Regions from separate parts of the Yersinia enterocolitica subsp. enterocolitica genome, predicted to be linked through region 1. Evidence: predicted binding sites of a transcription regulator. Region 1 holds the regulator's gene; the other holds the start of a gene.

Region 1 (4,688 bases):
TTTCTCCACCTCGAACTTATTCATATTCAAGGCGTGATTAAGTAACTCTTCCGGCGTTTTATCCGGCACGGTGACATCTTTCGCATAAGGCACATTGCGCATCAGTTGCAAGTAGCAATCAAGTTGCTCAAGTAACTGCTCGCGAGTGAGTGAACGCTGACGTGAAGCTAGCAATGCGGTAGAACACAAGTTCATGGCATTGGCTGCTGCTGCATTGTTAATTCGGACCATAATCTTACCGGCCAAATCATTCACCGCCGGCGTCAGCCAGCTTGGGCGCTGCGCTTCAATAGGATCGATAGCATCCCGCCATTGCGGCACATTGGTATTCAGATAGGTGGTCAACGGTATCGGCTCACCAAAGTTGACGTAGCCTTGACCGAGATTACGCAGCTTGCGCAAACCCCGCAACATCTGCAACAGGCTCTCTTTCTCTTTAGTCGCACCACGTAGTTCTTTGGCGTAAGTACCCACTTCCATCACATGCTCATAGCCGATGTAAATCGGCACCAAGGTGATTGGGCGTGAACCGCCGCGCAGCATAGCCTGTATGGTCATCGACAATGTGCCGGTTTTTGGCTCCAGCAGACGACCGGTACGTGAGCGCCCACCTTCAACAAAGTATTCCACTGAGTAGCCACGGGTGAATAACTCACCCAGGTATTCACGGAACACGGTGGAATAGAGCTTGTTGCCTTTAAAGGTACGGCGGATAAAGAACGCACCTAAGCGGCGGAAGATCGGGCCAGCAGGCCAGAAATTAAGGTTAATACCAGCAGCAATATGCGGCGGCACCAGCCCCTGGTGATAAAGGACATAGGAGAGCAGCAGGTAATCCATGTGGCTGCGGTGGCAAGGTACATAGACGATTTCATGACCATCTTGCGCCAACTGCCGTACACGTTCTGCATTATGGACGTTAATCCCTTGATACAAGCGGTTCCACGTCCAGCTCAAAACCCTATCCGACAGACGCACCGCTTCATAAGAGAAGTCGGCAGCAATTTCTTCCATCAGCGTTATGGCGTTTTGCTGTGCTTTCTCATGGGAGATTTTCTTGGTGCGAGCTTCATCGGCAACCGCTTTTTCAATCGCCTTGGAGGTTAACAGCTTCTTGAACAGGTCTTGACGTGCCGGTAGGCTCGGGCCAACCGCAGCCAAACGCTGACGCGAGAAGTGCATCCGCGCTACGCGTGCCAATTTATGGGCAATCGTTTTATCTGTACCATGCTCACTGGCCATCCGGCGTAGTGAAACCGTGGTGGAGAAACGCACAAAGCTATCGCGACCCAGCCACAATACTGCAAAGAATTTCTGCACGCCGTTCAGTACGCGCAGATGTGGCGTACCGTGGCCTTCGCGCCCTGGAGAGCGGCCAAACATCACCGACACCGGCAGCATTTGAATATCCAGCTCCGGGTTGTTGCGATGCAGATCGAGATAATCGTGGAATATTTTTACCGATTCCTGCTTCGGGGCGTAGTAGCGAAACACCCTTGGGCCGTTATCGATAAAGACATGGCTGGGAAGTTGCACGCCATCGATTTCCAATGGAATCAATGGGTCGGGCAAATCCTGTGCCTGACACTGCGCTCGCAAAGTCAGTAAATCAGCCTTAGAATTGTAAGGCAAAACGTACAGAATAGGACGAGACGGGTCTAACCCTAACTCAGTCACAGGATCTGCCGGAATAACCTTGCTCTTTACCAACAGTTTAAGTGGTAAATTCAATAACTTATAATATATTTTACGCCAACCTGACATAACTACATGAAGCCTCTTGTTAGCAATTCGTCGCAAGGATACCAGAAACTGGTTTTGAGATCTGTGGTGATGAGACAACAGAAAGCGGCAAAAATCATCATTAACTTAAGATAAAGGCAATAAAAATGGCAAATCAGTCAACAGGATTAACCCGAATCTATAAAGCCGCTGGTTATTCTGTGAAAGGTTTAACCGCAGCCTGGAAAAATGAAGCCGCGTTTCGTCAGGAAGCAGTGGCTGCCATACTCGCTATCATACTGGCCTTCTGGCTGGATGTAGATGCCACAGCACGCATTTTATTGGTTGCGAGTGTGGTGTTAGTCATCATTGTTGAAGTCATCAATAGTGCTATTGAAGCGGTGGTGGACCGCATCGGCAGCGAACTCCACGAACTATCAGGTCGGGCCAAAGATATGGGATCTGCTGCCGTGTTTCTGGCCATTTTGTTGGCGCTATTTATATGGGTAACCGTGCTCTGGCAACATGTCGGCTAAGAATGAGATAAACATCGCTGTGGATGTAAACAGTGATTAATCCCTGTTTTTATTCACTCTTTGGTTCCCAATACCCGCTTACCTGTATATACTCACAGCAAGACTGTATAAACAAACAGGGGGCGGAATGAAAGCACTTACTACCAGACAGCAAGAGGTTTATGACCTTGTGCGCGATCACCTAGCGCAAACAGGTATGCCACCGACCCGTGCCGAAATTGCGCAGCGTCTGGGGTTTCGCTCTCCTAACGCCGCTGAAGAGCATTTAAAAGCACTGGCCCGTAAGGGCGTTATCGAGATTGTCTCCGGCGCTTCTCGCGGTATCCGTCTATTGATGGAAGAAGAAGATGGTTTACCACTGATTGGTCGGGTTGCCGCAGGGGAGCCACTGTTAGCGCAGCAGCATATTGAGGGGCACTATAAAGTTGATCCCTCCATGTTTAAGCCGAGTGCGGATTTCCTGTTGCGGGTAAATGGAATGTCGATGAGAGATATCGGTATTCTGGACGGCGACTTACTGGCAGTACATAAAACTCAAGATGTGCGTAATGGGCAAGTAGTTGTTGCGCGTATTGATGATGAAGTAACGGTAAAACGCTTGAAAAAACAAGGTAATATCGTACAACTTCTGCCAGAAAATAGTGAGTTTCAGCCGATTGTAGTCGATCTGCGTGAACAAAGTTTCACTATTGAAGGTCTGGCCGTTGGTGTCATCCGTAATGGCGACTGGATCTGATTTTCGCGTTTATCTATATACCCTTCATTAAGAAGGGTATATAAAGAATTTTACTCCTTTCATATTTAATTCAATCTAGTTTGAGAACATTCCGATAATAAGTTATTACTTGCTGTTTTAACTGAATATTACGAGGTTTTCCTTTCTGTTTATTTCTCAAGTTGCAGTCATTAATACTAATCTGACTTTAATTATCAGTATCCTCTGCTATAGTTATTCATACGGTAAGCGAAGCAACAAGTTATTATATTTTAAATTATTTACCGTGTTGAATTAAATAAACTGACTAATCCCAAGGTAACGGAGATATTATGAATAAAGATCAAGCCGACGGTAACTGGAAGCAGTTTAAAGGTAAAGTGAAAGAGAAATGGGGCAAGCTGACCGATGATGACCTGACAGTCATTGAAGGCAAGCGTGACCAGCTGGTAGGGAAAATCCAGGAGAAATACGGCTATCAGAAAGAGCAAGCCGAGAAAGAAGTGAAGGCCTGGGAAGATCACAGCAAATATCGCTGGTAGCAGCGTTAAACGGAATTAAACTGATATCGATATAAATATATCTGGCCTTTAGTTTTATAGAATAATCATATTATTCAATAACCATTCTTTTTTTATATTTTTTAAAATTCAAATGAGTGGTGACTTTAATAATTAATAATATTCTATAGGTATTCTATTTATATCGAGTTGACACAAGGAGGTGTCTTGTTTTACTTAAAGCCCATCCATATTTTCTACGGTTCTAATTCAGCTCATATTTATCCTGCCGCCTATCTGACGACAGTCTACTTTTACCACGAGATACTATTTCTTCTTTGTCACAATAGAATGGTCGTGATCACAATGATCATGGCTTTCGCATGCTTCAACTTCCCCACATTCCGCACATAAACCATGAGCTTCAACCACAGTATGGCGCAGGGTAAAGCCCGATTGTTTGGCCAGTTGCGCCAGAGATTCTTCGATACCAACAGTTGTCCGTTCAGTCACTATCTTGCAGCGATCGCAGATAAATAATGCCGAAGTATGAGTTGGCTCTTCAAAATGATGGCACAACACATAGCTGTTTGCTGATTCAACACGGTGAATAAACCCCTGCTCAAGCAAGAAATCCAATGCACGATAGACTGTTGGCGGTTTAGCTTGTGGTTCAGAAACACGCAGTAAATCCAACAGATCATAAGCACTGATCGCACCAGGTTGTTGCGCCATCAAACGCAAGACTTCAAGACGTTGCGGTGTCAGCCGGACGTTTCGTTGTTGGCACAGGCTTTCAGCCTGAGCAAGCAGCTTTTCCTGATTGATAGGGTTCATCATGTACATCCCGCAGCATTTGAATGGTATCGATTTTATCATATTTACAGCTAATCGCCGATAGATGAAAAAAATGGGATGTCGTGGAGTGTCACAACTTTAGCAAGTTGCAGCAGCTAGCCGCGGATTGCCATATGTTGAGCTACAACTATCACTCAGGCCGCCATCGTAAAGTTCTATGGTATAATCACAAATTCCTTCCCATTGTTTGGTTTGCTCAATGAGTAATATCAATGGGTAATTGATGCAGCCATAACCGATGAAACTACAGTAAATGTACCAAGCTCAGACTTTTTCCAGCACTCAGGCCGATAAGCCACATTACCCCCTGCAACGTTTCTCCGTCGCGCCGATGCTCGATGGGACGTACTAACAATA
Region 2 (4,688 bases), 1.5 Mb from region 1:
AATTGGCCTGAAAAATAGCAAAGGAGAGTTTATCGGGGCTCTCTGTCTGAATATGGACATCTCCCTGTTTTCTGCCGTTAGTGCCAGCTTGTCACAGCTGACACAAACTATGCCCACCGAAATTCAAGAGTCTTTGGCATCACCTCGCCTTGAGATGTTACGGACTCAGTTGGAACAATTTGCAGCGGCGCACAATACCACGCCACGCGCACTGAATCCGGCACAGCGGCGTGAAATTGTCCGTCAATTGGCACAGGCCGGTTTGATGGATTTGAAAAATGCCCAGACCGTGGTTGCTAATAATCTGGGTGTCGCCCGCTCGACTGTCTATACCTATCTCCCTACTGAAGGAAACTGAAGATGGCCCCATTAGCAATCTGTTACGACGATATTGTTCAAGCACATCAGCGGATTACTGGGGTTGCGCTCAAGACTCCGGTTTTGACCTCATCCACTGCCAATGAGCAGACCGGCGCGCAGCTGTTTTTTAAATGCGAAAATTTCCAGCATATGGGGGCATTCAAATTTCGAGGGGCCTATAACGCGCTGGTGAAATTATCGCCGCAACAGCAAGCAAAAGGGGTTATTGCTTTCTCGTCGGGTAATCATGCACAAGCTATTGCTTTGTCGGCTCGTAAATTAGGGATTCGCGCTGTTATTGTCATGCCTAAAGATTCTCCAGCGGTCAAAATTGCGGCGACCCGTGGCTATGGCGGCGAAGTGGTGCTGTATGACCGCTACCTTGAAGATCGCGAAGCTATTAGCAATAAACTGGCACAGAAACAGGGGCTAACCTTAATCCCGCCATACGATTATCCGGATGTGATGGCCGGCCAGGGGACAGCGGCGAAAGAATTATTTGAAGAAGTGGGTGAGTTGGATGTGCTGCTGGTACCACTTGGGGGCGGGGGGCTGTTGTCTGGTTGTGCCACAGTCGCCAAAGCGCTTTACCCCAATTGTCAGGTGATTGGGGTGGAACCTGCCGCGGGTAATGATGGGCAACAGAGTTTCCGCAGTGGAAAAATTGTTAAGATTGAAACGCCAGTGACCATTGCGGACGGTGCACAAACAGCGGCTTTGGGTCACTACACTTTCCCGGTCATTCAGGAGCGAGTTGATAATATTCTGACTGCGACTGATGATCAGCTAATTTCTGCGATGAAATTTTTCACCAGTCGAATGAAGATTGTGGTTGAGCCCACCGGCTGTTTAGGGGCTGCGGTGGCTTTTGGTGACCAGTTGGATCTGCGCGGTAAACGCGTTGGGGTCATTATTTCGGGCGGTAATGTCGATTTAGCGCGTTTGGCCCACTTTATTGATAAGCTTTGATGATGTCTCAGCCTATCTTGATAAATTCAACATCAGGCCTGCCGCCGGCGGGCCATTATAGCCATGCTGTCTGTGCCGGGGGGATGATCTATCTCTCCGGTCAATTGCCTGTCACGCCACAGGGGATGGCCTTATCAAATCAACCTTTCGATATTCAGGTTAAGCAGGTATTTACCAATATTGAGGGGATACTCGCGGATTGTCATTGTACTGTAAATAATCTGGTTCAGGTGCGCGTTTATTTGTGTGATATCGCACTATGGTCACATTTCAATGCGCTATATGCTGATTGGCTGGGGCCACATAAACCGGCTCGCTGCATAGTACCGGTGCCAGTTTTGCATCATGATCTGGCCTTGGAAATTGAAGTGGTTGCGCTCCTTCCTACCTAGTTTTTCGCCGTCATACCATTGGTGTGATGAGGATTTAGGATAATCTTGAATTTTTCCGATTTAACTGTATTCTTATACAGTGGTTTGGTCGGGGGAATAAACATGCGAAAAATTATTCATGTCGATATGGATTGCTTCTTCGCGGCAGTCGAAATGCGTGACGATCCCAGCTTGCGTGATATTCCTATTGCGATTGGCGGTAGCCGTGACCGACGCGGTGTTATTAGCACCGCCAATTATCCCGCCCGCCGTTATGGGGTTCGCAGTGCGATGCCCACCGCGATGGCATTGAAACTTTGCCCGCAACTGAAAGTGATCCCCGGCCGAATGGCGGCGTATAAAGAAGCTTCGCAGCATATTCGTGAGATTTTTGCGCGCTATACCCCATTAATTGAGCCACTTTCGCTGGATGAAGCCTATCTGGATGTCTCTGATTGTCAGGCATGCAGTGGTTCTGCCACATTAATAGCACAAGAAATCCGCCAAGCCATTGCGATGGAGCTTAATTTAACGGCTTCTGCCGGTATTGCCCCTATCAAGTTTTTAGCCAAGATCGCGTCTGATTTAAATAAACCCAATGGTCAGTATGTGATAACCCCGGATCAGGTATTGCCTTTCTTGCGCGACTTACCGCTAAGTAAAATCCCCGGGGTGGGTAAAGTGACCGCAAAACGTTTACAAGAGCTGGGGCTGATAACCTGTAGTGATGTACAAAACTATTCGCAGGCAGAATTATTAAAGCGTTTTGGTAAGTTTGGTCATGTGTTGTGGGAGCGCAGCCACGGCATTGATGAACGTGAAGTTTCTCCTGATCGTTTACGTAAATCAGTTGGAGTCGAGCAAACGCTAGCCGAAGATATTCATGATTGGGAAAGCTGTGAGTCATTGATTGAAAAGCTTTATATTGAGCTGGAGACTCGCCTTCGCAAAGTCAGGCCAGATCTGCACATTGCCCGGCAAGGGGTGAAACTCAAATTTCATGATTTTCAGCAAACGACACAAGAACATGTTTGGCCACAGCTGAATAAAGCCGATTTATTACAAGTGGCACGGACAGCATGGAATGAGCGGCGCGCAGGGCGTGGGGTTCGACTGGTCGGGTTGCATGTCACGTTGCTCGATCCACAACTTGAGCGGCAATTGTTGCTGAGTTGGGAATAGCGCTGAAAATAGTATGAAAAAAGGCGAACCATTAGGCCCGCCATTATTGGTATTGAAAGTTAGCTAGTTCAGCTTATGCGCGCTCAGGAATCGCTTTCAGCAACGCCGTCAGCAATTGCCAATATTGACCCACGCTTTCGATATGAACTTGTTCATCCGGTGAATGTGGCCCAGTCATGGTTGGCCCAATCGACACCATATCCATATCTGGATAAGGTTTCTTGAACAAACCACATTCCAGACCGGCATGAATCACCATGATATTAGGTGTTTTGTTAAACAGCTTTTGGTAGGTTTCCCGCACCAACGCCATCACCGGTGAGCTTGGATCTGGCTGCCAGCCAGGGTAGCCGCCTTTTGGTGCAGTTTTAGCGCCAGCCAACTGACCAATAGCTGTCAGCATACCGACGACGTAATCTTTACCGCTGTCGATCAGGGAACGAATCAGGCAAATGATTTCTGCTTCGTTTTCATTCATGGTAACCACACCCACATTCAGTGAGGTTTCAACCACGCCTTTCACCGCATCACTCATACGAATGACACCGTTTGGTGTGGCATTCAATAAAGCGATCAGGTGCTGCTGCGTCTCTTTGGTCAGCGCTTTGGCATCAATAGATGTTGGTTCAAGCAGTACAGTCAGATTTTTTTCAACTGCGGCCAGCTCATTTTTCAAGGTGGCCAGGTACTCTTGGCTCAGGCTTTTCAGCTGATCGACTTTGTCTGCAGCAATTGCCAGAGTCACAGAACCTTCACGTGGGATGGCATTACGCAGGGTGCCGCCATTCAAATCCAGTACCCGCAGGTCTAACTCTTTGGCATGATCGAACAGGAAACGAGCCAGCAGTTTATTGGCATTGCCGAGTCCTAAATGGATATCAGCCCCTGAGTGACCACCTTTCAAACCCTTAATTGTCAGTTTCAGCGTCTGATAACCCGCAGGGACTGCTTCGCGCTTCAGGGCCAGAGTGGTGATGAAATCAATACCACCAGCGCAACCCATATAGATTTCGCCTTCCTGCTCGGAGTCGGTATTAATTAAAATATCGGCTTGTAACCAGTTAGGTTGCAGACCAAATGCGCCATCCATGCCGGCTTCTTCGGTCATGGTCAGCAGCACTTCCAACGGGCCATGCTCGACGCTATCGTCAGACAGTACCGCCAGCGCAGAGGCCATACCAATGCCATTATCAGCCCCTAATGTAGTGCCACGGGCTTTAACCCATTCACCGTCGATATAAGGCTGAATAGGATCTTTGGTAAAGTCATGCACCGTATCATTATTCTTCTGCGGAACCATATCCAGATGGGCTTGCAGGGCCACGGGCTTGCGGTTCTCCATCCCCTTAGTAGCAGGCTTACGCAACAGGATATTACCGACCTTATCACGCTCGGCATGCAGACCTTTTTCTTTGGCCCACGTCATAATATGTCGAGCCAGCGCTTCTTCATGGTAAGACGGGTGAGGGATCGAGCAGATTTTTGCGAAAATATCCCACAACGGCTGAGGCGAAAGTTGAGACAGTTCAGACACTGTAAGTCTCCTGTAACAGCATTCTCATATCGGCAACCTCACAGTAGAGATGTCAGAGATGCTATTGGGTTGATGACTAAAGATTTTAAGGGTGGTGATACACCGCCATTAAGATGGCGAGATAGTTTGAGAATATCACTTTCATGGGTATTACGCGCGTATCGCCGCACAATAACTGTAACTAACCTGATTAATTAGCCGGATAATTGCTGGTTTTTATCCGGCTGGCTCTCTATAATCTCGCGCAACCTTTTTTCCCCTTCTGAACCATG

Evidence for each region. The regulator LexA, encoded in region 1, represses DNA repair genes until DNA is damaged. The targets are predictions, from matches to a motif close to TNCTGTATGTACATACAGNA.
Region 2: dinB (DNA polymerase IV) is a predicted target of LexA. The motif match lies at 1,784-1,803, and genes of this name have one in related genera.

Annotation. Positions count from the first base shown of each region.
Region 1 is NZ_LR590469.1:2,915,965-2,920,652, reverse strand. It holds gene plsB (glycerol-3-phosphate 1-O-acyltransferase PlsB) at 1-1,764, opposite strand, end outside; gene FGL26_RS13980 (diacylglycerol kinase) at 1,890-2,258, shown strand; gene lexA (transcriptional repressor LexA) at 2,386-2,994, shown strand; gene FGL26_RS13970 (CsbD family protein) at 3,306-3,515, shown strand; gene zur (zinc uptake transcriptional repressor Zur) at 3,801-4,310, opposite strand.
Region 2 is NZ_LR590469.1:4,394,229-4,398,916, forward strand. It holds gene FGL26_RS20645 (helix-turn-helix transcriptional regulator) at 1-358, shown strand, start outside; gene FGL26_RS20650 (threo-3-hydroxy-L-aspartate ammonia-lyase) at 361-1,329, shown strand; gene FGL26_RS20655 (RidA family protein) at 1,329-1,721, shown strand; gene dinB (DNA polymerase IV) at 1,824-2,882, shown strand; gene pepD (beta-Ala-His dipeptidase) at 2,956-4,416, opposite strand.